DNA from 4 places in the Thauera aminoaromatica genome. Region 3 is predicted to be linked to each of the others. Evidence: predicted binding sites of a transcription regulator. Region 3 holds the regulator's gene; each other region holds the start of a gene.
What was found. Region 3 encodes FNR, which switches genes on or off when oxygen is low (the NO sensors DNR and NnrR bind a similar motif). Its sites were predicted from a motif close to TTGANCTAGNTCAA; they were not measured.
Positions count from the first base shown of each region.

Region 1 (7,887 bases), 2.0 Mb from region 3:
GCACCGCCGGGTGGCGGTACAGCACCTCTTCGACCTCGAGCGAGGAGATGTTCTCGCCGCCCGAGATGATCACGTCCTTGGAGCGGTCCTTGATCTTGACGTAGCCGTCCGGGTGCATGACCGCGAGGTCGCCGGTGTGGAACCAGCCGCCGGCGAAGGACTCCTGGGTGGCCTTCTCGTTCTTGAGGTAGCCCTTCATGACGAGGTTGCCGCGGAACATGATCTCGCCCATGGTCTCGCCGTCGGCGGGCACCGGCTCCATGGTCACCGGGTCGAGCACGGTGATCGCTTCCTGCATGTGGTAGCGCACGCCCTGGCGGCCGTTGCGCTCGGCGCGGCGGTCGATCGGCAGCGCATCCCACTCGGGGTGCTTGGCGCACACCGAGGCCGGGCCGTAGGTTTCGGTCAGGCCATACACGTGGGTGATGTCGAAGCCGATCTTCTCGGCGCCCTCGATGATCGCCGCCGGGGGCGCGGCGCCGGCGATGAGGCCGGCGACGCTGTGCTCGATGCCGGCGCGCAGGCCCTCGGGGGCGTTGATCAGCATGCCGTAGACGATCGGCGCGCCGCACATGTGGGTGACCTTGTGGCGGCGGATCAGCTCGTAGATCAGCGCCGGGTCGACCTTGCGCAGGCAGACGTTGACGCCGGCGTTGGCCGCCATGGTCCACGGGAAGCACCAGCCGTTGCAGTGGAACATCGGCAGCGTCCACAGGTAGGACGAGTGCTGCGGCATGCCCCAGCTGATGATGTTGGAGGCGGCGTTGAGATACGCGCCGCGGTGGTGGTAGACCACGCCCTTCGGGTTGCCGGTGGTGCCGGAGGTGTAGTTGAGCGCGATCGCGTCCCACTCGTCCTCGGGCAGCTTCCACTGGAAGTCGGGGTTGCCGCCGGCGAGGAAGTCCTCGTAGAGCACGGTGCCGATGCGCTCGGTGCCCGGATACTCGGGGTCGAGGGCGTCGACCACCAGGGGCTTGTCTCCCGGCAGCAGCTCGAGCGCGGCGCGGACCACGCCGGCGAACTCGGGGTCGGTGATCAGCACCTTGGCTTCGCCGTGCTGCAGCATGAAGGCGATGGCATCGGCGTCGAGCCGGGTGTTGAGGGTGTTGAGGACCGCGCCGGTCATCGGCACCCCGAAGTGGGCTTCGAACATCGACGGCACGTTGGGCAGCATGCACGCGACCGTGTCGCCCTTCTTCACGCCGTGCGCGACCAAGGCGCTCGCGAGGCGGCGGCAGCGCTCGTAGGTCTGGCTCCAGGTGTAGATGAGCGTGCCATGGACGACGCTGGTGCGCGTCGGATAGACCATGGCGGTGCGCTCGATGAAGCTCAGCGGGGACAGCGGCACGTAGTTGGCCGCGTTCTTGTCGAGGCCTTGCTGATATGCGTTTTGCGACATCCTTTTCCTCTCCCGTTCATTGTCAAACAAACTGGTCGGGCCGGCGTCCCACGCGGGGTTCGGTCCATACCGTATAGTATGGAGGATGGCGTCGGTCTTGTCTGCAGTTCTCCCGCGCGCAACGTTTGCGAAGGCAGGTTGGAGCGCTCAGGCGGGCTGCACCCAGATATGGCGCGACACCGCGTGCTCGATCGCGAGCTCGACGTGCTCGCACAATAGCACCGTCATCGGTTGCTGTTGCAGCACCTTCACCGCGTGCGCGGCGGAGAGCCCGTAGGCGTGGAGCTGCTCACGCTGCAGCGGATCGATCTCGTCGTCGAAGTCGTCGATGCGCACCATGCGCCCGACCGGGGTGCCGATCAGGCGGATGCGCTCGTGGGGCAGGGGTTTGGAGGGGGCGGCGTTCATGGCGCGGATTCCTCAGAAGATCAGGCGCAGGCCGTGGTTGAGCAGGCCGCCGATCAGGAAGGCGGTGGGGATGATCATCGCCAGCATCAGCGCGGCGACCTTCATCCCCTGCTCCTTGATGATCATCATCAGGCTGGCGATGCAGGGCACGAAGAGCGTGATCGTGACCATGCCCACCACGGCCTGGATCATCGACAGCTCGCTCTGCAGCGCGAACAGGCCGCTGGCGCCGAAGTCGCGGCGCAGGAAGCCCATCACGAAGGCGGCGCTCGCCTCCGGCGGCAGGCCGAGCCAGCCCACCACCAGCGGCTCGCCGGCCTCGATGATCCACGGCAGCGCGCCGCTGCGGTCGAGCCCGAACATGATCAGGGTGCCGATCAGGAACAGCGGGATCACCTCGATCAGATACCACTTCAGCCTTCCGCCGGTCTTCTTGAGCACGTTGCCGAGCACCGGCATGCGCATCGGCGGTAGCTCGGTGACGAGCGGCACGCGGCGGCCGGGCACGACCTTGCTCGCCAGCCAGCCGGTGAACAGCAGCACGCCGACGATCGCCAGCACCCAGATCAGCGTGGCGCCGAAGGAGATGCCGCCGAGCAGGCCGAGCACCACGCCGAGTTGCGCAGAGCACGGGATCGCCAGCGCCATCAGGTAGATGGTGATCAGGCGCTCGCGCGGGGTGTGCAGGATGCGGGTGGTGAGCGTGGCCATGGTCACGCAGCCCAGGCCGAGCACCATCGGCAGCACCGCGCGGCCGTTGAGGCCGATGGCGGCGAACATGCGGTTGGCGATCACCGACAGGCGCGAGAAGTAGCCCGAATCCTCGAGCACGCCGAAGGCGAGGAAGAAGGTGGTGACGATGGGCAGGATCAGCGCGAGCGCGTAGGTCATGCCCATGGTCCACAGGCCGTATTCGCCCACGATCAGGTCGGCCAGCCAGGGCGTGGAGATGTGGCTCGTGACGAACTCGGTGACCGCGGGGTTGAGGACCTCGCCGAAGAAGTCTTCTTCCAGCAGTCCGACCAGGGTGCTGGCGCCGAAGTCGCCGACGAACAGATACACCAGATACAGCACGCCGAGCAGCATCGGCCAGCCCCACAGCCGGTGCACCGCGATGCGGCCGAGCAGCATCGACAGCGTGCGGTCCTTGCCGGCAGCCTGCTGCGTGACGGTGCGCGCGAGCGCCTCGGCGGCGCCGCCGCGCTCGCGCGCGAGCCGCGCCGGGAGCGAGTCGCGGCCGATGGGCGCGGTGAGCTCGGCGAGCGCGGCGCGCACGGTCTCGCTGTTCGCTTGCGCCGCGAGCCAGGCCTCGACCTCGGGGTCGCGGCCGATGGCGAGGATGGCCAGCCCGCGTGCGGCCAGGCGCGGATGTGGGCATTGCGCGAGGATGAGCTGCTCGACGCGGGCGATGTCGCGCTCGAGCACCGGGTCGTAACGCAGCAGTGGTGCCGGCACCGCCGCACGCTGCAGCGCTTCGGTGAGCGCGGAAACTCCTTCCCCGCCGGTCGCCACCGTCGCCACGACCGGCACGCCGAGTGCCTCCGACAAGGCCGCGGCATCCACCGTGACCCCGCGCGCCTTGGCCTCGTCGGTCATGTTGAGCGCCATCACCATCGGCACCCCGAGTTCGGCCAGCAGCGCGGTGAGGTTGAGCGTGCGGCGCAGGTTCTTGGCGTCGCCGACCTGGATCAGCGTGCGCATGTCCTCATGGAGCAGCGCGCGCATGGTGGCGCGCTCGTCGTCGCTGCGCGATGGCAGGGCGAGCACGCCCGGGGTGTCGAGCAGCGAGGCCTCGCGGTCGAAGCGCGGTGTGGCGCGCGAGACCTCGACCGTGGTGCCGGGGTAATTGGACACCGTGACGTAGGTGCCGGTGAGGCGGTGGAACAGCACCGACTTGCCGACGTTGGGGTGGCCGACGAGGGCCAGGGTGCGCAGCGCGGCGGCAGCGGCGGAGGAGGGCGAAGTGGCGCAGTCCATGAACTCGGGTGTCCGGAGGGCGGAGTAAGCCTAGAACGATAATGGGTCGCATTATGACTTTTACTGATCTAGCTCAAAGGTCGTGCGCCCGGTGTGTATTCGATGCGGTCCGGACCGCAGGACAGAGAGGCTTGACAGTGATTCGGATTTTAACGATATTGCGAATCATTCGGAAAGACGATATTCAACCGACCCTGTCTCGACTTCGAGGCTGTCCTGCTGGCGCTCTTCGTGCGTCGGCGCAGCAAGAATCCCTGAATGAAGGAGAACCCATTGTCCCGATACACCGGCCCCCGCCTGAAAGTGATGCGTGCCCTCGGCGCCGAGCTGCCCGGCCTGTCGCGCAAGCCGCTGGGTGAGCGCAACCATCCCCCTGGCCAGCACGGCCGGCGCCCGAGGCGCAAGTCCGGCTTCGGCGTGCAGCTGATCGAGAAGCAGAAGCTGCGCTTCAACTATGGTCTCGGCGAGAAGCAGATCCAGCGCCTGTTCCGCGAGGCCAAGCGCGACCGCGGCCCGACCGGCGACAAGCTGCTGGAATTGCTCGAGCGTCGCCTCGACAACTTCGTGTTCCGCGCCGGCTTCGCGCCCACCGCGGTGGCGGCGCGGCAGCTCGTGCGCCACAAGCACGTACTGCTCAACGGACGGGCGGTGAACATCCCCTCCATCCGCATCCGGCCGGGCGACCGCATCCAGCTCACGGAACGTGCGCGGTGCATCCCGGTGGTGGTCGAGGCGCTCGCCGAGCCTGCGCTGACCCGCCCCGAATGGCTCGTCTTCGACGAGGCGGCGTTCGTGGCGACGATGACGCGCACCCCGTCGCCCGACGAGGTGCCCTTCCCGGTCGACGTCCAGCAGGTCGTCGAGTACTACGCGGTGCGGCTGTGAGCGCGCATTCATCCGCCAGCCGGCGAAGGGTTGCCGCGAACGCGGGGCCGGAGTACGACACCCATCCCGAGCTCGCGCTGGCGGCGGTGCTGCAGCTGCTGTCGCGCTTCCCGGCGCGGCGCTCGCCCGCGCTGGCGCAGGCGATCGCCGGTCACTTCCGGGTGATCGGCAGCGATCAGCGCCTTTCCGCTTGTGTGCGCGACTGCGCCGCCCGGCTGGTGGCGGAGTGGGAGGCCTATGCAGTGCTGGGCGATGCGGGCGATGGCGGCCACGATCCGCAGGCACTGCACTGAGCAGTCCGGTTCGATGGTGTCCGTCTTTTCCATTCCACGAGGAGAAGTCCATGAGCAAGAAATGCTGCAGGAAGGACAAGCCCTGCAAGGGATGTCCGCGGCGCGCAAAGTAAGCCGGAATCCCGCGCGCTGTTGATGATTATCAAATGGTAATGATTGTTGTTGCGGTTAATATTTTTCAACCCATCCCCAGGCCCGGCGACCGCGATCATCGGCTGCATTGAGGCGGGGGCCGAATATTCCGGGAAGCTCGATCGCGATGCGGTGCTCGAACATGGCCGCACCGCCCTTTCCGTGTCTGGCCAGGTGCTCGAGTAAGAAGCCCCTCCCGGCGCATGCGGGCACGTCCGAGGCACGAGTGTCGGGCGTCCCTGCCGCATCGACGGCGTGGGTCTTGTCCAGCGATCACCTCGTAGCCCCGGTCGTTCGGAGTTGCGCATCCCTTTTCGGGCCGCTCGTGTGGGCGGCCCGTCTTTGTCCACCTCTCCCTGCAAAGGAATCGTCATGTCTCAACGCAAGTCCGGGCTGCGCCCGATCGTGCTGGCCTCGCTGTTCGCCTTGTGTTCCCCTCCGGCTCTCGCCGAACGCCCGATGGCGGTCGATGATGCCGGCACGCTCGAGCGCGGCGGCGCCAAGCTCGAGTTCGGCTGGAGCCGCGACGACGCGGTGCGCGGCTACGAGGGCGCGGCCGGTTTCGGTCCGATCGACAATGTCGAAGTGGAGGTGGGCTATGGCCGCGGGAAGGATCGTGACGCCGATCCAGACGCGAAGATCCGCGCCGTCGGCGCGGCGGTCAAATGGGTGCCATTGCAGTCCGAGCGCGGGCTTTCGGCTGGCCTGAAATACGAGTATGGGCGCGAGCGCGTCAGCGGCGAGGACTCCTCGCGTGTCGACGCGCTCGCCGGCCTGGCGACCTGGGCGTTCGAGCAGGGCCCGCGGGTGCATGTGAACCTCGGCCGCGAGTGGGCGCGCGACGACGAGGACCTCGACTTCTGGGGCATCGGCCTCGACGTGCCGCTCGGCGAGCAGCTCGACTTCGTCGTCGAGACCTTCGGTGCGGAGCATTCCGGCCCGGATCGCCAGGTCGGTCTGCGCTACACGATCGCCGAGGGCGTGAAGATCTCTGGCGCGGTCGGTCGCGGCAACGATCGCAACATCGCCAACGTGGGCGTGGCCTGGGAGTTCTGAGCGTCCCATCCCCCGCCCGCGGTGGAATGGGTTCGCAAAGAAAATACCAACTTGTAGCGCGTTTTCTCGAGAGCCGCGGGTCGTCGTGGCGGTCGTTTCCCGTAAGCGGGAAACGCGTCGGGGCGAATTCTCCGCTCCATGTCGCGACGCGCGTCGCTCCTGCAGAAAACCCCCGCTTCGGAGCTTCCTGTAGGAGCGACGCGAGTCGCGATACGGCGATCCAGGCGGGTGGCGGGGTTCAGGCTCCGACCAGCGTCCAGTGGTTGTCCGGCGCGATCTCCACCGGCCAGCGCAGCAGCATCGGATCGTGCTGCGGGTGCCAGAAGCCGAGGCCGCGCGGTGAGCCGATCAGGCTGGCGTGGGTACCGTCGAGCGGGAGTTCGGCCAGCGCGCCCGCCTTGTTCAGCTCGGCGATGATCTCCAGGCGCGCGGGGGCCGCCGGATGCCAGCGCGCTACCCGATGGCTGCGCTCGGCGGAGAGGTAGAAGCCGCCGTCCATGCCGGTGGCGATGTCGCCGCAGTAGCCCGCGCCGACGGTCTCGCGGCTGGGGATTGCCAGGCTGTCGCCATTCCACACCGCGAGGATGGGGGCGGCGGCGCGCTCGGCAGGGTCGTCGTGCTCGGCCTGCAGTGCGATACCTACCAGCGCAGGGCCGCCCGCTGCCGGCGCGGAGCCGAGGGCGAGGTGGCGCAGGCTCAGGCGCTTGTCCTTCAGCCACCACTGGCCCAGGCGCTCGCCGCTGCGCGGATCGAGCCGCACCAGCGAGGAGTCCATGCGCTCGAGGTCGCGCTTGCGGTCGCCCGCGGCGCGCAGGATGCCGCCGTTGGCGACCACCAGCTTGCCCTCGGCGTCGAACAGCAGCTCGTGCGGCTCGATCCCGCGGGTGGAGAACTCCGCCTCCTTGCGCAGGCTGTCGCGCCGGCGCACGGCGATCCAGCCCTGGGTGGAGCCGGTCTCGGATTCGGTGGTGTACAGCCACTCGCCCGCGGGGTCGAAGGCCGCGTGACCATTGAGCGTACGCCCGCCCTTCTCGTCCTCGAGGACCTGGCGGGCGAGCACTTCGCCGTCGGCGGCGCAGCGCATCAGCCAGGGGCCGGGACGGTTGGCGCACACCAGGAAACCGCCGTCGCGGTCGGGCAGCAGGCCGTGGACCCGATCGGGAACCGCGACCGCGGTCTCGATGCGGGCGAGGCCTTGCTGCCAGTCGGTGGCCAGGATGCCGACGTAGTCGGTACTGCCCTCCGCCTTCGCGCCGCGCGAGGCGCCGTCGCGGCCAAGGTCGTGCAGGCTGCGCCAGGCGGCGATCAGGCGGATTGCGGGGAGTTCGCCGGGCGTGGTGGCGGCGAACAGGGTGCGGGGCAGCAGGGCGAGCGAGAGGCCGCCGCCCAGTGTGCGCAGGAAGTCGCGTTTGTTCATCGGGATGTTCCAGTGGAAGCGACGGGCCCGCAGGGGCCCGCCGATCGATAGGCTCGGATCAGAACTTGTATTCGCCGGTCAGGATGATCGCGCGGCCGCTGCCGGGGATGGCGAAGCCGCCCTGGTCATACACCGCGTCGTAGTACACCCGGTCGAAGATGTTCTTGACGTTGAGGCGCGCGGCCCAGCTCTTCTGCTCGTAGGCCAGCATCGCGTCCCAGCGCGCGTAGCCGGGTGCCGTGTTGGGCGAGAACTTGCCGTTGACGAAGTTGCTGTTTGCGTTGGCAGCCGTCGGCACGTAGGCGTAGCGGTCGCTCTTC
Region 1 covers NC_011662.2:3,865,550-3,873,436, reverse strand. The annotation lists gene TMZ1T_RS17085 (acyl-CoA synthetase) at 1-1,399, opposite strand, end outside; gene TMZ1T_RS17080 (ferrous iron transport protein A) at 1,547-1,807, opposite strand; gene feoB (ferrous iron transport protein B) at 1,820-3,784, opposite strand; gene rpsD (30S ribosomal protein S4) at 4,058-4,669, shown strand; gene TMZ1T_RS17065 (hypothetical protein) at 4,666-4,962, shown strand; gene TMZ1T_RS17060 (hypothetical protein) at 5,467-6,150, shown strand; gene TMZ1T_RS17055 (DUF1513 domain-containing protein) at 6,389-7,567, opposite strand; gene TMZ1T_RS17050 (TonB-dependent receptor) at 7,626-7,887, opposite strand, start outside.
Region 1: a site for FNR is predicted at 3,848-3,861, ahead of feoB (ferrous iron transport protein B). Genes of this name have one in related genera too.

Region 2 (7,887 bases), 1.8 Mb from region 3:
CGCCCGCGAGCGCGGCGGCGAGCTGTTCCGGGCGCACCGGCGAGATCAGGCGGATCGACACCAGGCGGGCACGCCCGCCGCTGGCGCGGAAGCGCTCGAGCGCCTCGCGCACCGGCCCGGTGGTGGAACCCCAGGTCAGCACGGCGATGTCGCCGTCGCCCTCGATGTCGGCCCAGTGCGTGCCGTAGTCGTGCAGGGCGAGCTTGCGCAGACGCTTGTCGAGCTGGGCGCTGTGGTCGGCCGCGCCGCTGGACGGGGTACCGAACTCGTTGTGCTCGAGGCCGTCGGCGGTGTACTGGTAGCCCTTCATGCCGGGTACGGCCATCGGCGAGACGCCCGAGGCGGTGTTGGTGTAGCGGCGGTAGCGTTCGGCCGCCTCGCCCTCGGGCATCAGGCGGACCGCGCGCAAGCCGGGATCGGCGGGCGGCGAGATCGTCGCCCGGCTCTGGCCGAGGGACTGGTCGGAGAGCACGATCGCGGCGGTCTGCAGGGTATCGGCGAGATGGACCGCCCACTGGGTGGCGAAGGCGCAGTCGGCGAGCGAGTTGGGCGCCACCACCAGGTGCGGGGCGTCGCCGTGCAGGCCGTAGAGCGCGATGTTGAGGTCGCTCTGCTCGGACTTGACCGGGATGCCGGTGGAGGGGCCGCCACGCATCACGTTGACCACGGTGATCGGGGTCTCCGAGGCGACCGCGAGACCGAGCGATTCGGTCATCAGCGCCAGGCCGGGGCCGGAGGTCGCGGTCAGCGAGGGCACGCCGGCGTAGGAAGCGCCGATGATCTGGTTGATCGAGGCGAGCTCGTCCTCGGCCTGCACCAGCACGCCGCCGAGCTTGGCGAGGTTGGGTGCGAGCCACTCCAGCACCTCGGTGCCCGGGGTGATCGGATAGGCGGCGACGAAGCGGATGCCGCCGCGCACCGCGCCGAGACCGGCGGCCTCGTTGCCGGTGATGCTCCACAGGCGCTCGCTCTGGCCCTGGGCGGTGGCCAGGCGGGGGCAGGGCGGCAGGTCGGCCGCGAAGGCCATGCCTGCACGCACCGATGCCTCGCTGGCGGTGCGCGCGGCCTCTCCCTTCTTGGCGAGCGAGTCGCGGACCACACCGAGCACGGCGTCCTCGGGAAGGCCGACGAGGCCGGCGACCGCGCCCAGGGCGATCATGTTGGGGCGCCCGCCCTCGATCGTCTTGGCCATCTTCTTGAACGGGATGTCTGCCGACCGCGTGCCCTTGGCGCGGATGGCCTCGGGGAATTCGCCGCCGTCGGGATCGCCGACGACCAGGCTATCGGCGGTCATCGGGATCTCGGCGGAGAAGCGCCCGACGTTCTCCCAGTCGATGGCGACCAGCAGATCATATTGATCGTCGTGCGACTGCACCGGCGACGTAGACAGACGCATCATCGCGGCGGCCTCGCCGCCGCGGATCTGCGCGCCCGACGAGCGGGTCATGTAGGCATACCAGCCGGCACGGCCGGCGGCGTCGAGCAGCATGTTGCCTGCGGTCATCACCCCCGCGCCGCCGCTGCCGGCGAATGTTATCGATACCGATCGGGCTGTCATCCTCGTTCTCCAATGTTCGACCTTCGACCGGCGGGTGCCGGCGCGGTCCTGTTCAGGGCCCATGCGCGCGTCCCCCTCGGGTGAAGCGGGCACGGCGCCGACCGGAGGCTGGTTGGGTTGCAGCGCCGCCTTCGCAGCGCTCACCTCCGATGTGTCGAAGTTTACGTTGACGCAAACGTCAATCTGTTGACTTTGGTCAACTGCCCTCCTGCCGGCCTGATTTAACTTTGCATCCAACGCGGCGGCAGGAAGCAGTCGATCCAGTCGCCAATCAGATCGATCAAAGTTGACGCGAACGTAAACGGAAGGAGTGGGTAGATGAGCACCAAACCGTATCGCTGGATGATGGTGGAGCCGGGTCGGCCGATGGTCCGCACCGAGTTCGAGATCGGCGAGCTGGCCGCCGACCAGGTGGTGGTCGAGGTCGCCGGCTGCGGCGTCTGCCACACCGATCTCGGCTACTACTACGACGGCGTGCGCACCAACCAGCCGCTGCCGCTCGCGCTCGGCCACGAGATCAGCGGCCGGGTGGTGGGCGCGGGCAGCGCGGCGGGGCAGTGGGTCGGCCGCGCGGTGGTCGTGCCGGCGGTGATGCCGTGCGGGACCTGCGAGCTCTGCACGTCGGGACACGGCACCATCTGCCGCGCCCAGGTGATGCCCGGGAACGACATCCAGGGCGGCTTCGCCTCCCATATCGTGGTGCCGGCGCGCGGCCTGTGCGCGGTCGATGAGAAGCGCCTCGCCGCCGCCGGACTGCAACTCGCCGACGTGTCGGTGGTGGCCGACGCGGTCACCACGCCCTACCAGGCGGTCACGCAGGCCGGAGTCGAGCCTGGCGACGTCGCGATCGTGATCGGGGTGGGCGGCGTCGGCGGCTACGCGGTGCAGATCGCCAACGCCTTCGGTGCGAGCGTGGTGGCGATCGACGTCGATCCGGCCAAGCTCGAATTGATGTCGAAGTACGGTGCGGCGCTGACGCTCAATGCGCGCGAGGTGACCGGACGCGACCTCAAGAAGGCGATCGAGGCGCACGCCAAGGCCAACGGCCTGCGCACCACGCGCTGGAAGATCTTCGAATGCTCGGGCAGCGGTGCCGGCCAGACCAACGCCTATAGCCTGATCAATCACGGCGCGACGCTCGCGGTGGTCGGCTTCACGATGGACAAGGTCGAGGTTCGCCTCTCCAACCTGATGGCCTTCCATGCCCGCGCGCTCGGCAACTGGGGCTGCCTGCCCGAGTACTACCCGGCCGCGCTCGACCTGGTGCTCGACGGCCGCATCAACCTCGCCAATTTCGTCGAGCGCCACCCGCTCGCGCAGATCAACGAGGTCTTCGAGGCGGCTCACGCGCACAAGCTCAGCCGCCGCGCGATCCTGACCCCCTGATCCCGCACCCCCTACCAATCCGACAAGAGAGCAGACAGAGGAGCCATACGAGATGAAAGAAACGACGCAACGCGTGATCGATCAGACTGCGCCCAAGCACTTGGTCGACCATAACCTGGTGCCCGAGACGGTGGTGCCGGGCGTGATCTACGAGAAGCGCCCCGCGCGCAATCTCCAGGGCGAGGTGGTGCCGGGCCTGTACAACGCCTGGATCTGGCTGGACAACCCCAAGCAGTACAACTCCTACACCACCGACATGGTGAAGGGCCTGATCCTTGCCTTCCGTGCCGCGTCCTGCGCCCGCGACGTCGCCACGGTGGTGTTCACCGCGGTCGGCGACAAGGCCTTCTGCACCGGCGGCAACACCAAGGAATACGCCGAGTACTACGCCGGCAACCCGCAGGAATACCGCCAGTACATGCGTCTTTTCAACGACATGGTGTCGGCGATCCTGGGCTGCGACAAGCCGGTGGTGTGCCGCGTCAATGGCATGCGCATCGGTGGCGGCCAGGAGATCGGCATGGCGGCGGACTTCACCGTCGCCCAGGACCTGGCCAACTTCGGCCAGGCCGGCCCCAAGCACGGCTCGGCCGCGATCGGCGGTGCGACCGACTTCCTGCCGGTGATGATCGGCTGCGAGCAGGCGATGGTGTCCGGCACCCTGTGCGAGCCGTTCTCGGCGCACAAGGCCTACCGCCTCGGCATTTCCTCGCAGATCGTCCCCGCGCTCAAGATCGATGGCAAGTTCGTCGCCAACCCGCTGGTCATCACCGACCGCTACCTCGACGAGTTCGGCCGCATCATCCACGGCGAGTTCAAGACCGGCGACGAACTGGCCGCCGGCAAGGAGCTGCTCAAGCGCGGCGAGATCGACCTTTCCCTGCTCGACGAGGCGGTCGAGAAGCTGTGTGCCAAGCTGATCTCCACCTTCCCCGAGTGCCTGACCAAGAGCTTCGAGGAGCTGCGCAAGCCCAAGCTCGATGCCTGGAACCGCAACAAGGAGAACAGCCGCGCCTGGCTCGCGCTCAACATGATGAACGAGGCCCGCACCGGCTTCCGCGCCTTCAACGAGGGTACCAAGGAGACCGGCCGCGAGATCGAGTTCACCGACCTCCGCCAGGCGCTCGCCGTCGGCACGCCCTGGACGCCCGAGCTGATCGAAAGCCTGATGCCGGGGGCGAAGTGATGGGCGAGGCGATCAACCCGCTCAAGGCCTGGCTGGAGCGCGACGGCGGCCTGCTCCGCCTGCGCCTGGCGCGGCCCAAGGCGAACATCGTCGATGCCGCGATGATCGGCGCGCTGCAGCAGGCGCTCGGCGCCCACCTCGGTTCGCCCGCGCTGCGCGCGGTGCTGCTCGATGCCGAGGGCCCGCACTTCAGCTTCGGCGCCAGTGTGGACGAGCACATGCCCGAGCAGTGCGCGCAGATGCTGAAGACCCTGCATGCGCTGGTGCGGCAGATGCTCGACAGCCCGGTGCCGATCCTGGTCGCGATCCGCGGCCAGTGCCTCGGCGGCGGGCTCGAGGTGGCGGCGGCGGGCAACCTGCTCTTCGTGGCGCCGGATGCGCGCCTGGGGCAGCCGGAGATCCGCCTCGGCGTGTTCGCGCCTGCGGCCTCCTGCCTGCTGCCGCCGCGCGTCGGGCAATCGCGTGCCGAGGAGCTGCTGTTCTCGGGGCGCAGCATCGACGGCGCCGAGGCGTTCCGCATCGGCCTGGCCGACGTGCTGGCCGACGACCCCGAGGCGGCCGCGCTGAAGTGGTACGACGAACATCTTGCTGCGCTGAGCGCCAGCTCGCTGCGTTTCGCGGTTCGGGCCGCACGCTGCGACCGGGTGCCGGCGATCAAGCAAAAACTGGAAACCGTGGAGGCCATGTATCTCGAGGAGCTGATGGCCAGCCACGATGCGGTGGAAGGTCTACGGGCCTTTCTTGAGAAGCGTTCTGCAAACTGGGAGAACCGTTGACCATGAGTACGGCAGACATCATCGCGCGCTGTGAAGCGCTCTACGAAGACCTCGATTTCACCGCCGCAAGGAAGTGGAAGGAGGCCGACCCCTCGCGCAAGGTAATCGCCTACATGCCGGTGTATGTGCCGCGCGAGATCATCCACGCCGCGGGCATGCTCCCGCTCGGCATCATGGGCGGAGGCGACGGCCTGGAGGTGATCCACGGCGACGCCTACTACCAGAGCTACATCTGTCGCATCCCACGCTCGACCATCGAGCTGGGGCTGTCCAAGCGCATGGATTTCGTCGACGGCATGCTGTTTCCCAGCATCTGCGACGTGATCCGCAACCTGTCCGGCATGTGGAAGCTGCTGTTCCCGGGCAAGTACGTGCGCTACTTCGACGTGCCGCAGAACTATCGCGACGACGTCGGTGGCAGCTACTACACCAACGAGCTGAACGAACTGCGTGAAGGCCTCGAGCACCTCTCCGGGCGCAAGATCACCGACGACGCGCTGCGTGCCTCGATCGCGGTCTACAACGAGAACCGCAGGCTGGTGCAGGCGGTGTACGGCATGCGTTCCCGCGAGCCGTGGAAGGTGCCCTCGTCCGAAGTCTATCTGCTGATGCGCGCCGGCCTCGTGCTGCCGGTGGAAGAGCACAACCAGATGCTGAGCGAATACCTCGCCGCAGCCGAGAATGTGAAGGCATCCAAGCGCGACAACTGCCGCGTGGTCATCAACGGCTCGTTCTGCGAGCAGCCGCCGCTCAACCTGATCAAGTCGATCGAGCTCGCCGGCTGCTACATCGTCGATGACGACTACATGATCGTGCATCGCTGGCTGCGCAATCCGGTCTCGACCGGCGGTGATCCGATGCAGAACCTGTCGCTCGCCTTCCTGCACGAGTCGATCGCCACCGCCGCGAAGTACGACGACAAGGAAGAGGACAAGGGCAAGTACCTGCTCGAGCAGGTTCGCAGCAACGCCGCGGAGGGTGTCATCTTCGCCGCGCCCAGCTTCTGCGACCCGGCCCTGCTCGAGCGGCCGATGCTGGCCGACCGCTGCTCCGAGCACAACGTCCCCTACATCTCGTTCAAGTACGCGGAAAACTCGGGCCAGATGCAGCCGATCCGCGAGCAGGCCGGCACCTTCGCCGACTCCATCAAACTCTGGAGCTAATCATGAGCGCAGCCACCTCCCCCGAAGTCATCAAAGAACCCTCGATGGTGAAGCAGAAGGAGATGATCGCCGGCAACTACGATCGTCTCACCGGCACCAAGGAGTCGGGCGAGAAGGTCGTGTCGACCTTCGTCCCGGGCAACCTGAACGAGCTGATCATGTGCTTCGACATGGTCAACAACCTGCCCGAGACCAACGCCATCCAGAACGGCATGCGCAAGGTTTCCGGCGGCATGATCATGGACGCCGAGAAGGCGGGCCACTCCGAGGACGTGTGCACCTACGTCAAGGCCGACATCGGCATGATGGGCCGCGGCAACATCGCGCCCAACGGCAAGCCGATGCCCGCGCCGGACATGCTGCTGCTGTCCTACACCGGCTGCTTCACCTTCATGAAGTGGTTCGAGCTGCTGCGCCACGAGTACAAGTGTCCGACGGTGATGCTGCAGATCCCGTATCAGGGCGACGGCAAGATCACCAAGAACATGCGTGACTTCGTGGTCAAGCAGCTCAAGGAAGAAGTCATCCCGATGTTCGAGAAGGTCTCGGGCGTCAAGTTCGACATCGACCGCCTGCGCGAATACCTGAAGAACTCGGCCAAGGCCGAGGACAACCTGGTCTGGGTGCTGGAGAGCGCGAAGAACCGTCCCTCGCCGATCGATGCCTACTTCGGCGGCGTGTACTACATCGGCCCGATGTTCACCGCCTTCCGCGGCACCACCGACGCGGTCGAGTACTACGACCTGGTGCGCAAGGAGATCGAGCAGCGCATCCGCGAGGGCAAGGGCCCGATCACGCCCGAAGGCGACATGAAGGAAGAGAAGTACCGCCTGGTCGTCGAGGGTCCGCCGAACTGGACCAGCTTCCGCGAGTTCTGGAAGCTCTTCTACGACGAGGGCGCGGTGGTGGTGGCGAGCTCCTACACCAAGGTGGGCGGCCTCTACGACCAGGGCTTCCGTCACGACCCGAACGATCCGCTGGGCACGCTGGCCGACTACTGCCTGGGTTGCTACACCAACAACAACCTGCCGCAGCGCGTCGAACTGCTCGAGAAGTACATGAACGACTACCAGGCCGATGGCCTGCTGATCAACTCGATCAAGAGCTGCAACAGCTTCTCGGCGGGTCAGCTGCTGATGATGCGCGAGATCGAGAAGCGGACCGGCAAGCCGGCGGCGTTCATCGAGACCGACCTCGTCGATCCGCGCTACTTCTCCCACGCAAACGTCAAGAACCGTCTGGAAAGCTACTTCCAGATGGTCGATCAGAAACGCAGCGGCGCGTCGCTGGCAGCCGCGTAAGGAGCGAACCATGGAATGTTTCGTCGGAATTGATCTGGGGTCCACCACGACCAAGGCGGTCGTCATGGACGACAAGGGGCAGGTGCTCGGTCGCGGCATCACCAACTCGCGCTCGAACTATGACACCGCCGCACGCGTCTCCAAGCTCGAGGCGTTCATTGATGCGCGCCTGAGCCTGATCCGTCGCGAGCTCGAGAAGGTGCCGGCCGTCGCCGGTCGGGTAGACGAGATCCTCGCCGGCCTGACGCGCAACTTCCGCCGCGAGCAGTTCGTCGAGCAGCTCGGCGACCTCGAGCAGACCTGCATCGCCAACGTCGAAGGCCCGCGCTTCGCCGGCAAGGAAAAAGTGATCGTCGGTGCGCTGACCGAAGTCTTCCGCCGCCTGCGCGAGGAAGAAGCCGACAAGCTGTTCGCACCCACGGCGCAGCGCAAATCGGACTTCTTCCGCGATCTGGCCGGTTCGCGCTTCATGCAGATCGGTGAGGAAGTGGCGCGCGATGCCGGGATCCCCTTCGAC
Region 2 covers NC_011662.2:3,190,595-3,198,481, reverse strand. The annotation lists gene TMZ1T_RS14095 (2-oxoacid:acceptor oxidoreductase subunit alpha) at 1-1,558, opposite strand, end outside; gene had (6-hydroxycyclohex-1-ene-1-carbonyl-CoA dehydrogenase) at 1,877-2,944, shown strand; gene oah (6-oxocyclohex-1-ene-1-carbonyl-CoA hydratase) at 2,997-4,130, shown strand; gene TMZ1T_RS14080 (cyclohexa-1,5-dienecarbonyl-CoA hydratase) at 4,130-4,906, shown strand; gene bcrC (benzoyl-CoA reductase subunit C) at 4,909-6,069, shown strand; gene bcrB (benzoyl-CoA reductase subunit B) at 6,072-7,370, shown strand; gene bcrA (benzoyl-CoA reductase subunit A) at 7,381-7,887, shown strand, end outside.
Region 2: a site for FNR is predicted at 1,745-1,758, ahead of TMZ1T_RS14095 (2-oxoacid:acceptor oxidoreductase subunit alpha). Genes of this name have one in related genera too.

Region 3 (7,887 bases):
TCCTCCACGCCGGGCAGCGCCTTCAGCACGCCGGTGACGTTCTTCACGCAGCCGCCGCAGCTCATGCCTTCGACCTTGATCGTCGTTTCGTTCATTTATCCAGGACTCCCGATGGGTTGAAAGGGGCGTGCCGTCGCACCCTCAGGTCACGCACACCACGCCGCGCCACAGGTCGCCACCGAGCGAGGGGGCGTGGTACAGCCCGAACAGGCCGAAGCCGAGCACGAGGAGCCCGGAGGCCAGGCGCACCCTCGGGTGGCGGGTGATGTCGCGGAAGCGTTTGAAGAGCATGCCTGCCAGCAGCAGGTTGGGCAGCGTGCCCAGCCCGAAGGCCAGCATCAGGCCGGCGCCGCGTGCACCCGATCCGGTGACGAGCGCAGTGGCGAGGATGGAATAGGTGAGCCCGCAGGGGATGAAGCCCCACAGCATGCCGAGCGGCAGCGCCTGCCCGACCGAGCGCGCCGGCAGGAAGCGCCGGGTGGCGGGCTGGATGCGCCGCCACAGCAGGTGACCGACGCGCTCGATGGGCGCGAGCAGGCGGGTGAAGCCGGTGAGGTAGAGCCCGAGCGCCACCAGCATCAGGTTGGCGAGCACGTACAGCGTCATCTGCACCGGCAGCATGCCCTCGTAGAGCAGGCCGACCGAGCCGAGCAGGCCGACACCGGCACCGAGCAAGGTGTAGGTGCCGATGCGCCCGAGGTTGTAGGCCAGGTGCAGCGGCCACTGCGGCCGGCTGCCGGGCACCTGCACCTGCATGCTGAGCGCGCCGACGATGCCGCCGCACATCGACACGCAGTGGGTGCCGCCGAGCAGGCCGATCAGGAAGACGGCGAGATAACCGGTTTCGGGCATGAAGAAGAAAAGGGCCCCGCGGGAAATGCGAGGCCCTCATTCTACGCTGCGGTGCGCAATCCGTGCGGCGTTCAGATCACCCGCGAGTAGCGCTGGCGCTCGCGGTCGGCGCGCAGGTAGCGGTCGAACACCATCGCGATGCCGCGCACCAGCAGGCGGCCGCCGGGCTGCACGCTGATCCAGTCGCCGTCGATCTTGACCAGCCCGGCCTTCTCCATTTCCTGCAGATCGGCGAGTTCCTCGGCGAAGTACTCGCGGAAGTTGACCAGGTAGGCGATCTCGATCGACTGCATCGAGAGCTCGAAGTGGCACATCAGCGCCTGGATGATCGCGCGCCGCAGCAGGTCGTCGGCGGTGAGCTCGATGCCGCGCAGCACCGGCAGCTCGTCGCGGTCGAGCGCGTCGTAGTACTCGTCGAGCGTCTTCACGTTCTGCGCGTACACCGGACCGATCTTGCCGATCGCCGACACCCCGAAGGCGAGCAGGTCGCATTCGGCGTGGGTGGAATAGCCCTGGAAGTTGCGGTGCAGGCGGCCCTGGCGCTGGGCGATGGTGAGCTCGTCGTCGGGCTTGGCGAAGTGGTCCATGCCGATATACACGTAGCCCGCCTCGGTGAGCCGGCGGATGCCGAGCTGCAGTAGCGCGAGCTTGGTGTCGGCCGTGGGCATGTCGCCGCTGTTGATGCGGCGCTGCGGCTTGAACAGGCCCGGCAGGTGAGCGTAGCTGTACAGCGAGATGCGGTCGGGCGAGATCTCCAGCACCTGGTCGAGCGTGCGGTCGAAGCTGGTCGGGTTCTGCCGGGGCAGGCCGTAGATCAGGTCCATGCTCACCGATTTGAAGCCGTTGGCGCGCGCGGCGTCGATGACCAGCTTGGTCTCGTCGAAGCTCTGGATACGATTGACCGCCTGCTGCACGTCCTCGGCGAAATCCTGCACGCCCACGCTCATGCGGTTGAAGCCGAGCTCGGCGAGCAGCTTCACGGTGTCGAAATCGACCTTGCGCGGGTCGACCTCGATCGAGTATTCGCCGTTGGGCACCAGCGTGAAGTGCTCGCGCACCGCCGCCATGAGCTCGCGCATCTCGTCGTGCGACAAAAAGGTCGGCGTGCCCCCGCCGAGGTGGAGCTGGGTGACCTGGCGGCTCCCCTCCAGGCAAGCGGCCTGCATCTCGATTTCTTTCGCGAGATATTTCAGGTACTTGGCCGAGCGCCCATGATCCTTGGTAATGATCTTGTTGCAGGCGCAGTAGTAGCAGATCGTGTTGCAGAAGGGGATGTGGAAGTATAATGAGAGCGGTTTGCTTACGCCGCCCACCGCCCGCTTGGCCAGCCAGGCCCGCAGCGCCTCTGCATTGAAGGCTTCGACGAAGCGGTCCGCCGTGGGATAGGACGTGTAGCGCGGCCCGTTGATGTCGAATTTGCGGATCAGTTGCGGGTCGAAGATGAGGTCGGTCTGGCTTTTCATGATCTTGCTGGCGGGCTGTCTGCCGAACAATGGCAGAAGCCTCCGTAATGTTGGTTGACTTGGGTCAACGGGTGTGATTAGCAATCCCGCCACTCCAGCGCAGGCGTCTCTAATGTCAGGAAAGCAGGATTATCGTGCAGATGAGGGCTAGCGTGCCAATTACCGTGGATGGGCTCAAATCGGCCTGTTCGCAGTGCAACCTCGTCGAGTTGTGCCTCCCCTTCGGAATGTCCGATCGTGAGCTGAGCCGGCTCGACGAACTGGTGGGCGCGCGCCGCAAGGTCAAGCGCCAGCACAATCTCTACCGCGCCGGTGACTCTTTCGAGGCGATCTACGCGATCCGCGCGGGCTCGTTCAAGACCGACGTGCTGCTCGAGGACGGTCGCGAACAGGTGACCGGCTTCCAGATGACCGGCGAGATCCTCGGTCTCGACGGCATCAGCACCGAGGCCCACAGCTGCAACGCGGTGGCGCTCGAGGACAGCGAGGTGTGCGTGATCGCCTACGACAAGCTCGAGCAGATGTCGCATGAGATCGAGGGCTTGCAACTTCAGTTCCACAAGGTCATGAGCCGCGAGATCGTGCGCGATCACGGCGTGATGATGCTGCTCGGCTCGATGCGCGCCGAAGAGCGCCTGGCCGCCTTCCTGCTGAACATGTCGCAGCGCTTCACGGCGCGCGGTTTCTCGCCGAGCGAGTTCAACCTGCGCATGACGCGCGAGGAGATCGGCTCCTACCTCGGACTCAAGCTCGAGACGGTGTCGCGCGCCTTCTCGCGCTTCCAGGAGGACGGGCTGATCGCGGTGCAGCAGAAGCACGTACACCTGCTCGACCTCGCCGGCCTCAAGCGCCTGATCCAGCACCAGCACGGCGCGCGCTGAGCACGCCGTGGCCGGGACGACCCGGGGCTCGACGGCTCAGGCGAGGTAGCCGGCGACGTTCTTGCTCAGCGCCACCGACACGATCCACGCATAGACCAGGATCGCGCCGGCGAAGGCGGCGAGCCGCACGCCACGGGTACGTCCGCGCTTGAGCGCCAACGTGCCGAGCAGGATGTAGGCGAGCAGGCCGATCACCTTCGCCGTGACCCAGCCGGCGCTGAAGGGGTATTGCCCGATCATTACCGCCAGCGTGATCGCAGACAGCAGCAGCGTGCTGTCGACGAGGTGCGGCAGGAGCCGCGTCAGGCGGTGCTGCAGCAGGGCGTTGCCGGTGAGCATCCAGGTGCCGCGCAGCAGGAAGCCGGCGGCGCTCAGCACGACGCAGGTCACATGCAGGTTCTTGATCAGGTAGTACATCCACGATCCTAACGAAAGCCGGTCAGGGCGCCGCTCGACAACCGGCCGAATTGAAATTGCGTCCCCAGACGGAGAGTTCCAGATGCCCAACACGACCCCGCTCGACATCCCCTCCCTGCTGCGCCGCATCCCGCTGTTCAGCGAACTGTCGGAGGCGGACATCCAGCTGGTCGCGCGCTACACCCGCGAGCGCCAGGTCGCCCGCGGCGAAGTGCTGTTCCAGCGCGGCGACCTGCCGCACGGCTTTTACTTCGTGGTCTCCGGCCAGGTCAAGCTCGCCTTCTCGTCCTCGCAAGGCACCGAGAAGGTGGTCGAGATCATCGGCCCGATGCAGAGCTTCGGCGAGGCCGTGATGTTCATGAACCACCCCTACCCGGTCTTCGCCGAGGCCCTGAGCGAGACCGTGCTGGTGCACGTCGGCCAGGCGGTGGTGAGCGAACTCATCGACCAGGACTCCACCTTCGCGCGCAAGCTGCTCGCCGGCATGGCGATCCGCCTGCACGGGCTGATCCAGGACGTGGAGACCTACTCCTTGCGCTCGAGCACCCAGCGCGTGATCGGCTACCTGCTGCAGGTGGCCGACAACGACGCACCCTGCGAGATCGCGCTGCCGACGAGCAAGCAGGTGATCGCCTCGCGCCTCAACCTGACGCCCGAGACCCTGTCGCGCATCTTCCACGACCTCAGCGACGCCGGCCTGATCACCGTGCAGGGCAAGCGCGTGAGTCTGCACGATCCGGTACGGCTGTCGCGCTACAACGCCTGAGCGGCCCTCGCCGCCCTCCCGGTCCGCTTGCGCGCGGACGCTCACTCGAGCACGACCGGCACGCCGGGCCGCGCCGCCTCGACCCTGCTCCAGCCCAGTTCGCGCTCGACCGCCTCGACGAAGGTGGCGGAGGCGGCCGGCTCGCCGTGCGCCACGAAGGTGCGCCGCGGCGCCTCGCCGAAGCCGCGCAGCCAGTCGAGGAGTGCGGGCTGGTCGGCGTGGGCGGAGAGCCCGCCGATGGTATGGATGCGCGCACGCACCGGGATACGTTCGCCGAACAGGGTGACCTGGTGCGCACCGTCGACCAGCCGGCGGCCGAGCGTGCCGGCAGCCTGGAAGCCTGCGATGACCACTGCGCACTCGCGCCGGCCGAGGTTGTGGCGCAGGTGGTGCTTGATCCGACCGGCATCGCACATGCCGCTTGCCGAGATCACGACCAGCCCGCCCGGCACCGCATTGAGCGCCTTCGATTCCTCGACGTCCTGCACGAACCGCACACGGAAGCGTCCCGAGTTGGCCTCGGCCCAGGCGTAGAGCGCACGCGTCTCATCGTCCCAGAGGGCGGTGTGGCGCACGGTGAGCGCGGTGACCGCAGAGGCCATCGGCGAGTCGACCACGACGTCGAGCCGGGCGATGCGTCCGGCGCGCACCAGGTCGGCGAGCACGAACAGCACTTCCTGGGTACGCCCGACCGCGAACGCCGGGATGATCACGTTGCCGCCATCGACCTCGAGCGTGCGCCGCAAGGCGAGCGCGAGCTCGTCGCAGGTGGCGGCGAAGGAGCGGTGGGCGCGGTTGCCGTAGGTCGACTCGACGCACAGGTAGTCGGCCCGGGCGATCCGCACCGGGTCCCGCAGCACCGGGCGCATCGGCTGGCCAATGTCGCCCGAGGCGACCAGCCGGCGGGTGTGGCCGCGCTCGCCGACGTCGATCTCGAGGATCGCCGAACCGAGGATGTGCCCGGCGTCACGGAAGCGGCAGCGCACGCCCGGGCCGGGCTCGATCCAGTCGTCGTAGTCGGTGGGGACGAAACGGCCCAGACTGGTACGCGCCTGCTCCACGGTGTAGAGCGGGGCCACCTCCGCCCGGCGTGCCATCTTGCGCGAGCGCGTGTCGCGCAGCGCCCACTCGGCCTCCTTCTCCTGGATATGGGCGGAATCCATCAACATCACGCCGAGCAGATCGACAGTGGCCGTGGTGGCGAAGATGCGCCCTCGATATCCCAGTGCCACGAGGCGCGGCAGCAGGCCGGAGTGATCGAGATGGGCGTGGGTGAGGAGCACGAAATCGATGTCGCGCAGCTCGAAATCGAGGGCGTCGCGGTTCTTGCGGTCGGCTTCGCGCCCGCCCTGGAAAAGGCCGCAATCCACCAGAAATGCACCGCGCTCGTGATCGACCCGCAGGCAGGAGCCGGTGACCTCGCCCGCAGCGCCAAGGAAGGTGAGCATCATCGCTGGCCTCGCCGATCTTTCAGGGGTTCCCACTGTGCCCTTCGTGATCGCTCGACGGCTTGATCATGATCAATCATGGCGGACCCCATCCGCTCGCTATAATCGAAGCACGACACACCACAGGGAGCGTACGTCATGTTCAAGCACATCCTGGTACCGACCGACGGCTCGGCACTCTCGGACAGCACGGTCGCCCGTGCCGTCTCCTTCGCGAAGGAGACCGGCGCGCGCATCACCTTCTTCTATTCGCAGCCGGACTTCCCGATGCCGATCTACGGCGAGGGCGCGCTGATCGATCCGACCACGCCCGAGCAGTTCGCGAAATCGGCTGCATCCGAAGCCGAGGCGATCCTTTCAAAGGCGCGCGGTGCGGCGGAAGCGGCGGGCGTGGCCTGCGACAGCGACACCGCGGTCAATGAGGTGCCCTACGAGGCGATCATCGACGCCGCCGACCGCCATGGCTGCGACCTCATCTTCATGGCCTCGCACGGCCGTCGCGGCATCGCAGGCCTGCTGCTCGGCTCCGAGACGCAAAAGGTGCTGACCCACAGCAAGACGCCGGTTCTGGTCTACCGCTGACACCGGCATCGGCCCCGCGCGCGGCCCCCCCAAAGCATGCGGCCCGCTCGTGCGGGCCGTTTTCATCCGCGGTGCGGATCGCTCATGAGCGGGCGCTACGGGCCTTCTGCTCGTCCTCCGCCATATGGCGGCGGGCGAAGCGGTAAAGGTAGACGGCCATCACCAGAATGAAGACGATGGTGAAGACGCTCAGCAGACCGATATCGCTCTTGAACAACAATTCCCAGGCCATGGTGCTTCTCCCTTTGCAAGAAACTCAGACATTCGGATCCATCCGGATCTCCATCTCTGCAGGGAGGTAAGCGGACCCGTCCATTCTCCAGCTTCGGGCCTCGTCTTGTATCACGAACAACCAGCGACCGGTGCTCAGCGGTGCGAGCGTGGCCTCATACACACCGGAGCGCCCGCGGACGAGCAGCTCCTGGTCGAGGCCACTCCGCGTGGGGTGGGCGACGGTCAGGCGGATGCTGTCGGGCAGGCTGCCCGGCGCGGTAGCCGTCAGCTCCACGTGGATCGAGTCGCTGCGGATGCGCAAGGCGGCGCGCAAGCCGAGCTCGCGGGCGTGCTCGACGCGGCCGAGGGTCTGCACGATCGCCTGGCCTTCCTTGTAGTAGTCGTCGACCACCATGCCGTCGAAGGTCTTCGCGGCGATCACCAGGGTGGCGATGCCGGCGACCACCGCGGTCGCGGGCAGGGCGATGAGGAACCAGGGCCAGCCCTGGCGGTACCAGGGCTCGACCGGGGCTTCGGGCTTCTTGCTTCGCATGTCAGCGCGGTACCAGGAAAGTGGACTCTTCCTTGAGCGTCAAGGCGGGATCATCCTCCGCAGCGACGTCGAAGAAAATCGTGTTGGCCCCCGGCTTGCCTTCGTCGTAGGGGACGTGCACCTGTACGGTGACCGACTGCACGCCGGCCGGCGCGACCTCGACCCGCTGCGGACCCTTGATGCGGATTCCGTTCAGGCCGGAGACGCCGATGCTGAACGCACGCGGCGACTCGGTCATGTTCATGACCTGGAGCTGGTACACGTTCTCGATCAGGCCACCCTCGATCTCCTGTCCGAGCGAGGAGCGGTCGCGCAGCACGTCGACGCGCAGCGGTTCGCGCGCAGCCAGGCCCCACACGAAGGCAGCGCAGATCGCGGCCAGGATGGTGCCGTAGATCAGCGTGCGCGGCCGGAACACGTGCGCGAGGATCTCCTTGGAGCCCCAATTGCGCTTCATCGCGTTCTCGGTCGAGTAGCGGATCAGGCCGCGCGGGTAGTTCATCTTGTCCATGACCTGGTCGCAGGCGTCGATGCAGGCGGCACAGCCGATGCATTCGTACTGCAGGCCATCGCGGATGTCGATCCCGGTCGGGCAAACCTGCACGCAGATGCCGCAGTCGATGCAGTCGCCCTTGGACACGGAGCGCGGATCGATGCCCTTCTTGCGCGTTCCGCGCGGCTCGCCACGTGCCTCGTCGTAGGTGATCACCAG
Region 3 covers NC_011662.2:1,415,111-1,422,997, reverse strand. The annotation lists gene TMZ1T_RS06325 (heavy-metal-associated domain-containing protein) at 1-95, opposite strand, end outside; gene TMZ1T_RS06320 (sulfite exporter TauE/SafE family protein) at 142-852, opposite strand; gene hemN (oxygen-independent coproporphyrinogen III oxidase) at 924-2,315, opposite strand; gene fnr (fumarate/nitrate reduction transcriptional regulator Fnr) at 2,456-3,196, shown strand; gene TMZ1T_RS06305 (SirB2 family protein) at 3,233-3,613, opposite strand; gene TMZ1T_RS06300 (Crp/Fnr family transcriptional regulator) at 3,696-4,379, shown strand; gene TMZ1T_RS06295 (MBL fold metallo-hydrolase RNA specificity domain-containing protein) at 4,421-5,830, opposite strand; gene TMZ1T_RS06290 (universal stress protein) at 5,966-6,409, shown strand; gene TMZ1T_RS20500 (DUF3149 domain-containing protein) at 6,492-6,641, opposite strand; gene TMZ1T_RS06285 (FixH family protein) at 6,666-7,175, opposite strand; gene ccoG (cytochrome c oxidase accessory protein CcoG) at 7,177-7,887, opposite strand, start outside.

Region 4 (7,887 bases), 590 kb from region 3:
GCCGACGATCCCGCCTGCCGCGCGCATCTGGAGGACCTGGTCGCAGCGGGCGACGTCATGGTCCAGCCCTTCGTGCACAGCATCGCGGAGGCGGGCGAGGTGTCGATGATCTACTTCGGCGGGGTCTTTTCCCATGCCATCTGCAAACGCCCTGCCGCAGGCGACTATCGTGTGCAGGACCTGTACGGCGGCACGGTGCATGCGCACACGCCAACCGCGGCCGAGCGCAGGCTGGCCGAGGCCGTGCTCGCGCAGGCGCCCGCGGCGACCACCTATGCCCGGGTCGACCTGGTGAGCCACGAGGGTCGGCCGGCGCTGATGGAGCTGGAGGCCATCGAGCCCGAACTCTTCCTCGGCGCAACCCCGGACGCGGCCGCGAACTTCGCCGCCGAACTGGCACGCCGGCTCGAAGTGGCGCAGGCGCAAGGATAGGCGCGGGCACGGGCGCACCGGACGATCCGCCGCCAGCACCGGCGGCGCGCCTTTTTTGCGGTCGGGCGCGCCTGCCGGCGCACACCTTGTTATCATCGCGGCCTTTCCAATCAAGCGCTTGCGCACTTCAACCACCGATGAGCATCGACCGCCACACCCTCGAACTCCTCGCCCCCGCCAAGACCGCCGACTTCGGCATCGAGGCCATCGACCACGGCGCGGACGCGGTCTACATCGGCGGCCCGGCCTTCGGCGCGCGCTCCTCCGCGGACAACTCGGTGGAGGACATCGCGCGCCTCGTGCAGCACGCCCACCGCTATCACGCCGAGGTCTTCGTCGCCACCAACACCATCCTCTTCGACCACGAGATCGAGCCGGCGCGCAAGCTGATCTGGCAACTGTACGATGCCGGCGTCGACGCGCTCATCGTGCAGGACATGGGCCTGCTCGAGCTCGACCTGCCGCCGATCCAGCTCCACGCCAGCACCCAGACCGACATCCGCGACGCGAGCAAGGCGCGCTTCCTGCAGGACGTGGGCTTCTCGCAGATCGTGCTGGCGCGCGAGCTGTCGTTGAACGAGGTGAAGAAGATCGCCGCGGCCACCACCTGCCAGCTCGAATACTTCGTGCACGGCGCACTGTGCGTGGCCTTCTCCGGCCAGTGCTACATCAGCCACGCGCACACCGGGCGCAGCGCCAACCGCGGCGAGTGCTCGCAGGCCTGCCGGCTGCCCTACGACCTCAAGGACAAGGACGGCCACACCGTCGCCAGCAACCAGCACATGCTGTCGATGAAGGACAACAACCAGAGCGCCAACTTGCGCGCGCTCGCCGCCGCGGGGGTAAGCTCGTTCAAGATCGAGGGCCGCTACAAGGATCTCTCCTACGTCAAGAACATCACCGCGCACTACCGCACGCTGATCGACGAGATCCTCGAGCACCCGGACACCGACGGCGCCCGATATCGCCGCGCCTCCAGCGGACGCACCACCTTCTTCTTCACCCCGCAGGCCGACAAGACCTTCAACCGCGGCTACACGGACTACTTCACCAACGATCGCCGCCACGGCATCGAGGCGTTCGAATCGCCCAAGTTCGTCGGCGAGCCCATCGGCCGCGTGAAGAAGATCGACACCAAGGGGCGCACGTTCTTCGACGTCGAGCGCGCGGCGCCGATCCACAACGCCGACGGCCTGACCTGGTACGACCCCAAGGGCGAGCTCACCGGCCTGCGGGTGAACCGCGCCGAGGCGGACGGCGGCGGCGAAGGCATCGACCGCATCTTCCCTGCCGACCCCCTGCCGACCGACCTGGTCCCCGGCACCTCGCTGTTCCGCAACCATGACCACGAATTCGAGCGCGCGCTGGGGAAGAAGTCGGCCGAGCGCCGCATCCGTGTCGATGCACGTTTCGCCGCCACCCACGACGGCTTCGCGCTGACCCTGACCGACGAGGACGGCGTCGCCGTCACCGCGACGCTTGCCGCCGCCTTCGAGCCGGCACAGAACGCCGAGCGTGCACTCGCCACCCTGCGCGAGCACCTCGGCAAGCTGGGCAACACGATCTTCAGCGCAGGCGAGCTCGTGCTCGACCTGCCCGCCGCGCCCTTCCTGCCCGCCGGACAGCTCAATGCGCTGCGCCGCGATGCCGTGGAGCGGCTCGAGGCCGGCCGCCTCGCGGCCCACGCCCGCCCGCTGCGGGCCGCGCCGGTCGAGCCGCCGGTGCCCTACCCGCAGGACGCGCTGAGCTACCTCGCCAACGTGTCGAACGACAAGGCGCGCGCCTTTTACGCCCGCCACGGCGTCAAGCTGATCGACGCCGCATACGAGGCCAACGAGGAGCGCGACGACGTCTCGCTGATGATCACCAAGCACTGCCTGCGCTACAGCTTCAATCTGTGTCCGAAGGAGGTCAAGGGCATCCGCCCCGACCCGATGCAGTTGGTCAATGGCGACGAGACGCTGACGCTGAAGTTCGACTGCAAGCGCTGCGAGATGCACGTCATCGGCGCGCTGCGTCCCCACGTGGCGAAGATGCGCGACACCGTGGTGGCGCACAAGGTGAGCTTCGTACCCCAGCGCAAGACCAACGCCTCCGTGCGCTGACCCCCGCCGTCCCGCCCGCGCCGGTGGACAAGGCTCTTGATGTGGAGCGGATTTAACGTTAACGTCAACGTTAAATCACGGCGTTCCGCCAATCGCCCAGCAGGAGGAGACCATGTACCCCCGCTCGCTCACCGTCCTCGAGGGTCGCCGCAAGGCCGCCGGCGCCCGTTCCGCCCTGGACACCGCCGAACGTGCGATCCGCCACGCGATCGGCGCCGGTTTCCGCATCGGCTGTCGCGTGCTCGTCGGACGCGTGCCCGGAAGCGTGATCGGCTATAACATCGCGAGTTCGGGCCGCTTCGGCGGCGCCGCCTATCCGCTGCTGGTCGAGACCGAATTCGGCATCGCCAAGTGCAGCATGCAGGAAGTCTGCCCGGCCTGAGCCTCACGCGCGGGCGGGCGCCAAGCCCGAGCCATGAACGCCACGCCCGTCCCCCCCGCAGCCGAGCCCTCCGCGTCTTCCGCCCCCTCCACCGCGGAGTCCGGGCGCTCCTCGCCCATGCCTTCCGGAGCCACGCCCTGCGGCGCACCCGCTGGCGCGCCTGCGCAGCCGACCGTTTCTGCCACGACCGCCGCCTCGCCCACCCGGGTCCTGCCGGTGGACCAGCTCGCCGCACAGCCTGCGACCGACGCCCCCCTCGTGGTGCTCGCACTGTGCGCGCAGTGGTGCGGCACCTGCCGCGAGTTCCGCCCCACGCTCGAGCGCCTCGCCGAGGCAAGGCGCGACGTCGTTTTCGCCTGGGCGGACGTGGAAGACGATGCCGAACTCGTCGGTGATCTCGACGTGGAGAACTTCCCTACCCTGGCGCTGTTCCGCGCCGGCGTCGCGCTGCACTATGGCGTCAGCCTGCCGCATGAGAGCGTGGTGGCGCGCCTGATCGAGACCTTCGCCGCCGCAGCACCCCGCGCCGCGCCGGGCTTGGCGGCGGAGATCGGAGCACTCGCGCGCCGCCTGTCGCAGCCGGGCGGCGGCTGAGGCGCCGACATGCGCACCCGCGCCTCCGCATGGGTTCGCGCCTTCGCTGCAGCCGCAAGCCGGCGCGGCGCACCGCGCACAGGCCTCGCGTGCGGGGCGCTCAACGCAGCGGGATGGCGAGCGCAGCCGGGACCGGCACGGCGGTGACGCTGTTCTGCGGGCTGCCCTCGATCAGCTTGTCGCTGTAGACGAGATAGACCAGCGTGTTGCGCTTCGGGTCCACCATGCGCACGATGCGCACTTTCTTGAACAGGATCGAGGCGCTCTGCGAGAACACCTCCTCCTGCTCGCGCAGCGGACCGGAAAAGGAGATGTCGCCGACCTGGCGACAGGCGACCGAGGCGTCGGACGTGTCCTCGGCGAGGCCGAAGGTTCCCTTGAGACCGCCGGTGCGCGCGCGCGAGACGTAGCAGGCCACGCCCTTGACGGAGGGATCGTCGAAAGCCTCGACCACGACCTGGTGGTTGCGGCCGATCAGCTTGAACGCCGTGTCGACGTGGCCCACCGTCTCGGCCACGGCCACTCCGGGCAGGGCGACACCCAGCGCGAGCACTGCGGCTGCGACCGAGGCGGACAGCGACGGACGACGCGATTCAAGTACCGCATGGGACTTCAGCATGAAGGCCTCCAGAAGGCTGCGAGACCGACATTATCGCACCCCCAAGACACCACCGGGATGCGCGCGTCCGCATCCGGGCGGCATGCCGCGGCATCGTGCCTTTGGCGCCCGGCGGCTCCGCGCCTGACGGCGCCGCCGGACGGCGTCAGAGGCTGTCGCCGAAGTCCTTGCGGAACTGCGCGACGAGTTCGTTCTGCCAGTCGGAAACCGGCGCGAGGCGGCCGTAGAAGAAGCGCAGGATCTCCGGCTCCTCGGTGAACACCAGGCCGCCGATCAGGCGCCGGTTGGCGTACAGCCACTCGAGGCGGTCCACCGCGTACTTGACCTGCGACAGCGTGAACACCCGCCGCGGCAGCGCCAGGCGCACCAGCTCCATGTTGGCGAAGAGTTCGCTGCCGTCAGGCTCGCGCTGTTCGGAAAGCGTGCCGCGCTCCATTCCACGGATGCCGCCGGCGAGGTAGAGCGCCGAGGCGAGCGCGCCCGCCGGGTACTGCGCCTGCGGGATGTGGTCGACGAACTGCATCGCGTTGATGTGGCAGCCCAGGCCGCCGGCGGGGGTGATCACCGGGATGCCGCGCTTGACGAGCTCGTCGACCATGAAGCCGATGAACTGCGGACCCTGGTTGATGACCTCCTCGTCCATGGTTTCCTCGAGGCCCACGGTGAGCGCCTCCATCTCGCGCACCGACATGCCGCCATAGGTCAGGAAGCCCTCGTAGAGGGGCACCAGGCCGCGCATGCGGCGGTACAGCTCCTCGCTGCGGATGCACATGCCGCCGCCGCGCGCGCAGCCGAGCTTGCGCGCGGAGAAGTAGATCACGTCGCACAGGTCGGCCATGCGGCGGGTGATGTCGCGGATGCTCAGGCCCTTGCAGGCCTCCTCGCGCTCCTTGATGAAGTGCAGGTTGTCGGCGAGCAGGCTGGCGTCCATCACCAGCATCAGCCCGAACTCGTCGCACACCCTGCGGATGTCGGCGAGGTTCTGCACCGAGAAGGGCTGGCCGCCGATCAGGTTGGTGCCGGCCTCCATGCGCACGAAAGCGATCTTGTCGGCACCGTGCAGGCCGATCACGTCGCGCAGCTTGGCGACGTCCATGTTGCCCTTGAAGGGATGCACGCTGACCACCTCGAGGCCCACGTCGGCGACGAGCTCCTCGACCTTGCCGCCATTGAGCGTGATGTGCGCCTTGGTGGTGGTGAAGTGGTAGTTCATCGGCACCACCGAGCCCGGGGACACCAGCACCTGGGCGAGGATGTTCTCGCACGCGCGGCCCTGGTGGGCGGGCAGGAAGAAGGGCATGCCGAAGATCTCGTGCAGCTTGTTCTCCAGCCGGGTGTAGGTGGCGCTGCCGGCGTAGCTGTCGTCGGCGATCATCATCGCCGCCAGCTGCTGGTCGCTCATCGCATTGACGCCGCTGTCGGTGAGCATGTCCATGAACACGTCGGCGTTGCGCAGCAGGAAGGTGTTGTTGCCCGCCTCGGTGATCGCCTCGAGCCGGCGCTCGACCGGCGGCAGGTTCAGCTTCTGGACGATGCGGACCTTGTGCATCTCGAGCGGGATCGACTCTTCTCCGAAGAACTTCACTTTCGCCATGACGGGCTGCCTCCTCGTGCGACTTGCGTGGATGAAGGCCGCCATCGGACCACGACGGGGATCAGCGGATGTTGATGCAGCGCAAGAGTCGTTGACGCGAACGGAAACATGATTCCGCCATCGCGCGCACTTCCTGAGCGGAATCAAGGGAAGCAAGCGGCCAGGCTGGCAGACTTGCGCTCAGTGCCTCATCGACGCGGCCCTGCGCCGCCCGCCCCGCCGTGACCCTTGCCGTGCCCCTCTCCCCGACCGCTCCAGTCCCGACCCTGGCTCCCCGACCGCCGCAGGCGGCCGCGGGGCGCATCCCCGGCAGCAAGGCGATGTGGGTGGGAATCTTCTGCGAGATCACCGAGTTCGCGCTGCTGTTCGCGGTCTTCTTCATCGCCCGCGCCCACCACCCGGAAGCCTTCCAGGCGGGCCCCGAGCGGCTCTCGCTGCTGGCCGGCACCGGCTATACCCTGATGCTGCTCACCAGCGGCTGGTGCGTGGCGCGCGCGCTGCACGCGATGCGACGCGGCGACCGACGCGCGACGGTGCGCTGGATGCTCGCCGGCTTCGTGTTCGGGCTGGGCTACCCGGCGATCAAGATCTTCGAGCTGCAGCGCAACTTTGCGCTCGGCCTCGACGGCAGCGCCGGGGTATTCATCGTCAGCTACTACTACCTGACCTTCACCCACCTGGTGCATGTGTTCTGGGGCCTGCTCGGCATGATGTGGGTGATCGCGCGTACGGGCCTGGGCGCCTACACCCCCGAAGAGCACAGCGGGCTGGAGGCCTTCGCCTGCTACTGGCACGTCACCGACATGATCTGGCTGATGATCTTCCCGCTCTTCTACCTGCTCGGATGAGGAAAGCCGCATGAGCCCCGAACGCAAGATCGATCTCGCCTGGCTGATGCTGGTATTGCTCAGCGTGGGCGGCGCGGGCATCGCCCGTTCCGACGCGAACGCCGTGCTGGTTGCGGTGGGCGTGTCGCTGGTGATGGCGATCAAGCTGCGTCTGGTGTGCAACTACTTCCTCGAGCTCCACGAAGCCCACCCGCGCATCCGCCGGGCCGTGCTCGCCTTCTGCCACGGCATGCCGATCCTGGTCATCCTCACCACCGCCTTCGGCGACACCCTCTCCAGCCTCACCGGCGCGCTGCTCGGCTAGGCCGGCCGACGGCGCAGCAGGCCGCCGCCTCGTGCAAGCCGGCCGCGCTCACCAGTGCGGCGGGATCTCGTCTTCGGGGCGAAGGGGGTCGCCCGGCTGCAGGGTCTTGACCTGCTGGGCGAGCTGATGCAGATGCTGGCGCAGCAGGTCGAGTTCCTGCTGCTGGCGCCAGACCGTGCGGTTGAGCTCGTCGAGGAGGTCCTCGGCGGCCATCAGCTTGGTCTCCAGCACGACGATGCGCTCTTCCATGGCGGGCGGTCCTGAATCGGTTTGCGGGCACGCATTCTAGCCGGCGGCGGCGGCCAGGCGGGCGAGCGCCCAGGCGACGTGCTCGCGCACCACCGCATCCTCGTCGTCCGCGCGCGCCTGCAAGGCCGCGCGCGCGGCGGGCGTCGCCGGGCCGTTGCCGAGCGCGACCGCGATGTTGCGCAGCCAGCGCGCGTGGCCGATGCGGTGGATCGGGCTGCCTGCGGTGCGCTCGGAGAACTCCGCCGCGGTCCACGCGAAGAGCTCGGCCAGCCGGGCGTCGTCGAGGCCCTGGCGGGGGGCGAAATCGGGCTCGCGGCCAAGCTGGGCGAAGCGGTTCCACGGGCACACGAGCTGGCAGTCGTCGCAGCCGTAGATGCGGTTGCCGAGCAACGGGCGCAGCTCCTCGGGGATCGCGCCGTGCAGCTCGATGGTGAGGTAGGAGATGCAGCGCCGTGCGTCGAGCCGGTAGGGCGCGACGATGGCGCCGGTGGGGCAGGCGTCGATGCAGGCCGTGCAGCGCCCGCAGTGCGACGCCACCGGCGCGTCCACCGGCAGCGGCAGGTCGGTGAGGATCTCGCCGAGGAAGAACCACGAACCGGCGGTGCGATCGAGCAGCAGGGTGTGCTTGCCGCGCCAGCCCAGGCCCTTGCGACTGGCGTGCTCGACTTCGAGGATGGGCGCCGAGTCGGTGAACACGCGGTACTGGTGCGGCACCTCCGCGCTGATGCGGTCGGCGAGCTTCTGCAGGCGGTTGCGCACC
Region 4 covers NC_011662.2:2,008,032-2,015,918, reverse strand. The annotation lists gene TMZ1T_RS08880 (ATP-grasp domain-containing protein) at 1-432, shown strand, start outside; gene TMZ1T_RS08875 (peptidase U32 family protein) at 570-2,537, shown strand; gene TMZ1T_RS08870 (hypothetical protein) at 2,650-2,919, shown strand; gene TMZ1T_RS08865 (thioredoxin family protein) at 3,037-3,513, shown strand; gene TMZ1T_RS08860 (CreA family protein) at 3,614-4,132, opposite strand; gene TMZ1T_RS08855 (tryptophanase) at 4,278-5,726, opposite strand; gene TMZ1T_RS08850 (cytochrome c oxidase subunit 3 family protein) at 6,047-6,574, shown strand; gene TMZ1T_RS08845 (cytochrome C oxidase subunit IV family protein) at 6,585-6,878, shown strand; gene TMZ1T_RS08840 (SlyX family protein) at 6,927-7,127, opposite strand; gene queG (tRNA epoxyqueuosine(34) reductase QueG) at 7,164-7,887, opposite strand, start outside.
Region 4: a site for FNR is predicted at 5,798-5,811, ahead of TMZ1T_RS08850 (cytochrome c oxidase subunit 3 family protein). Genes of this name have one in related genera too.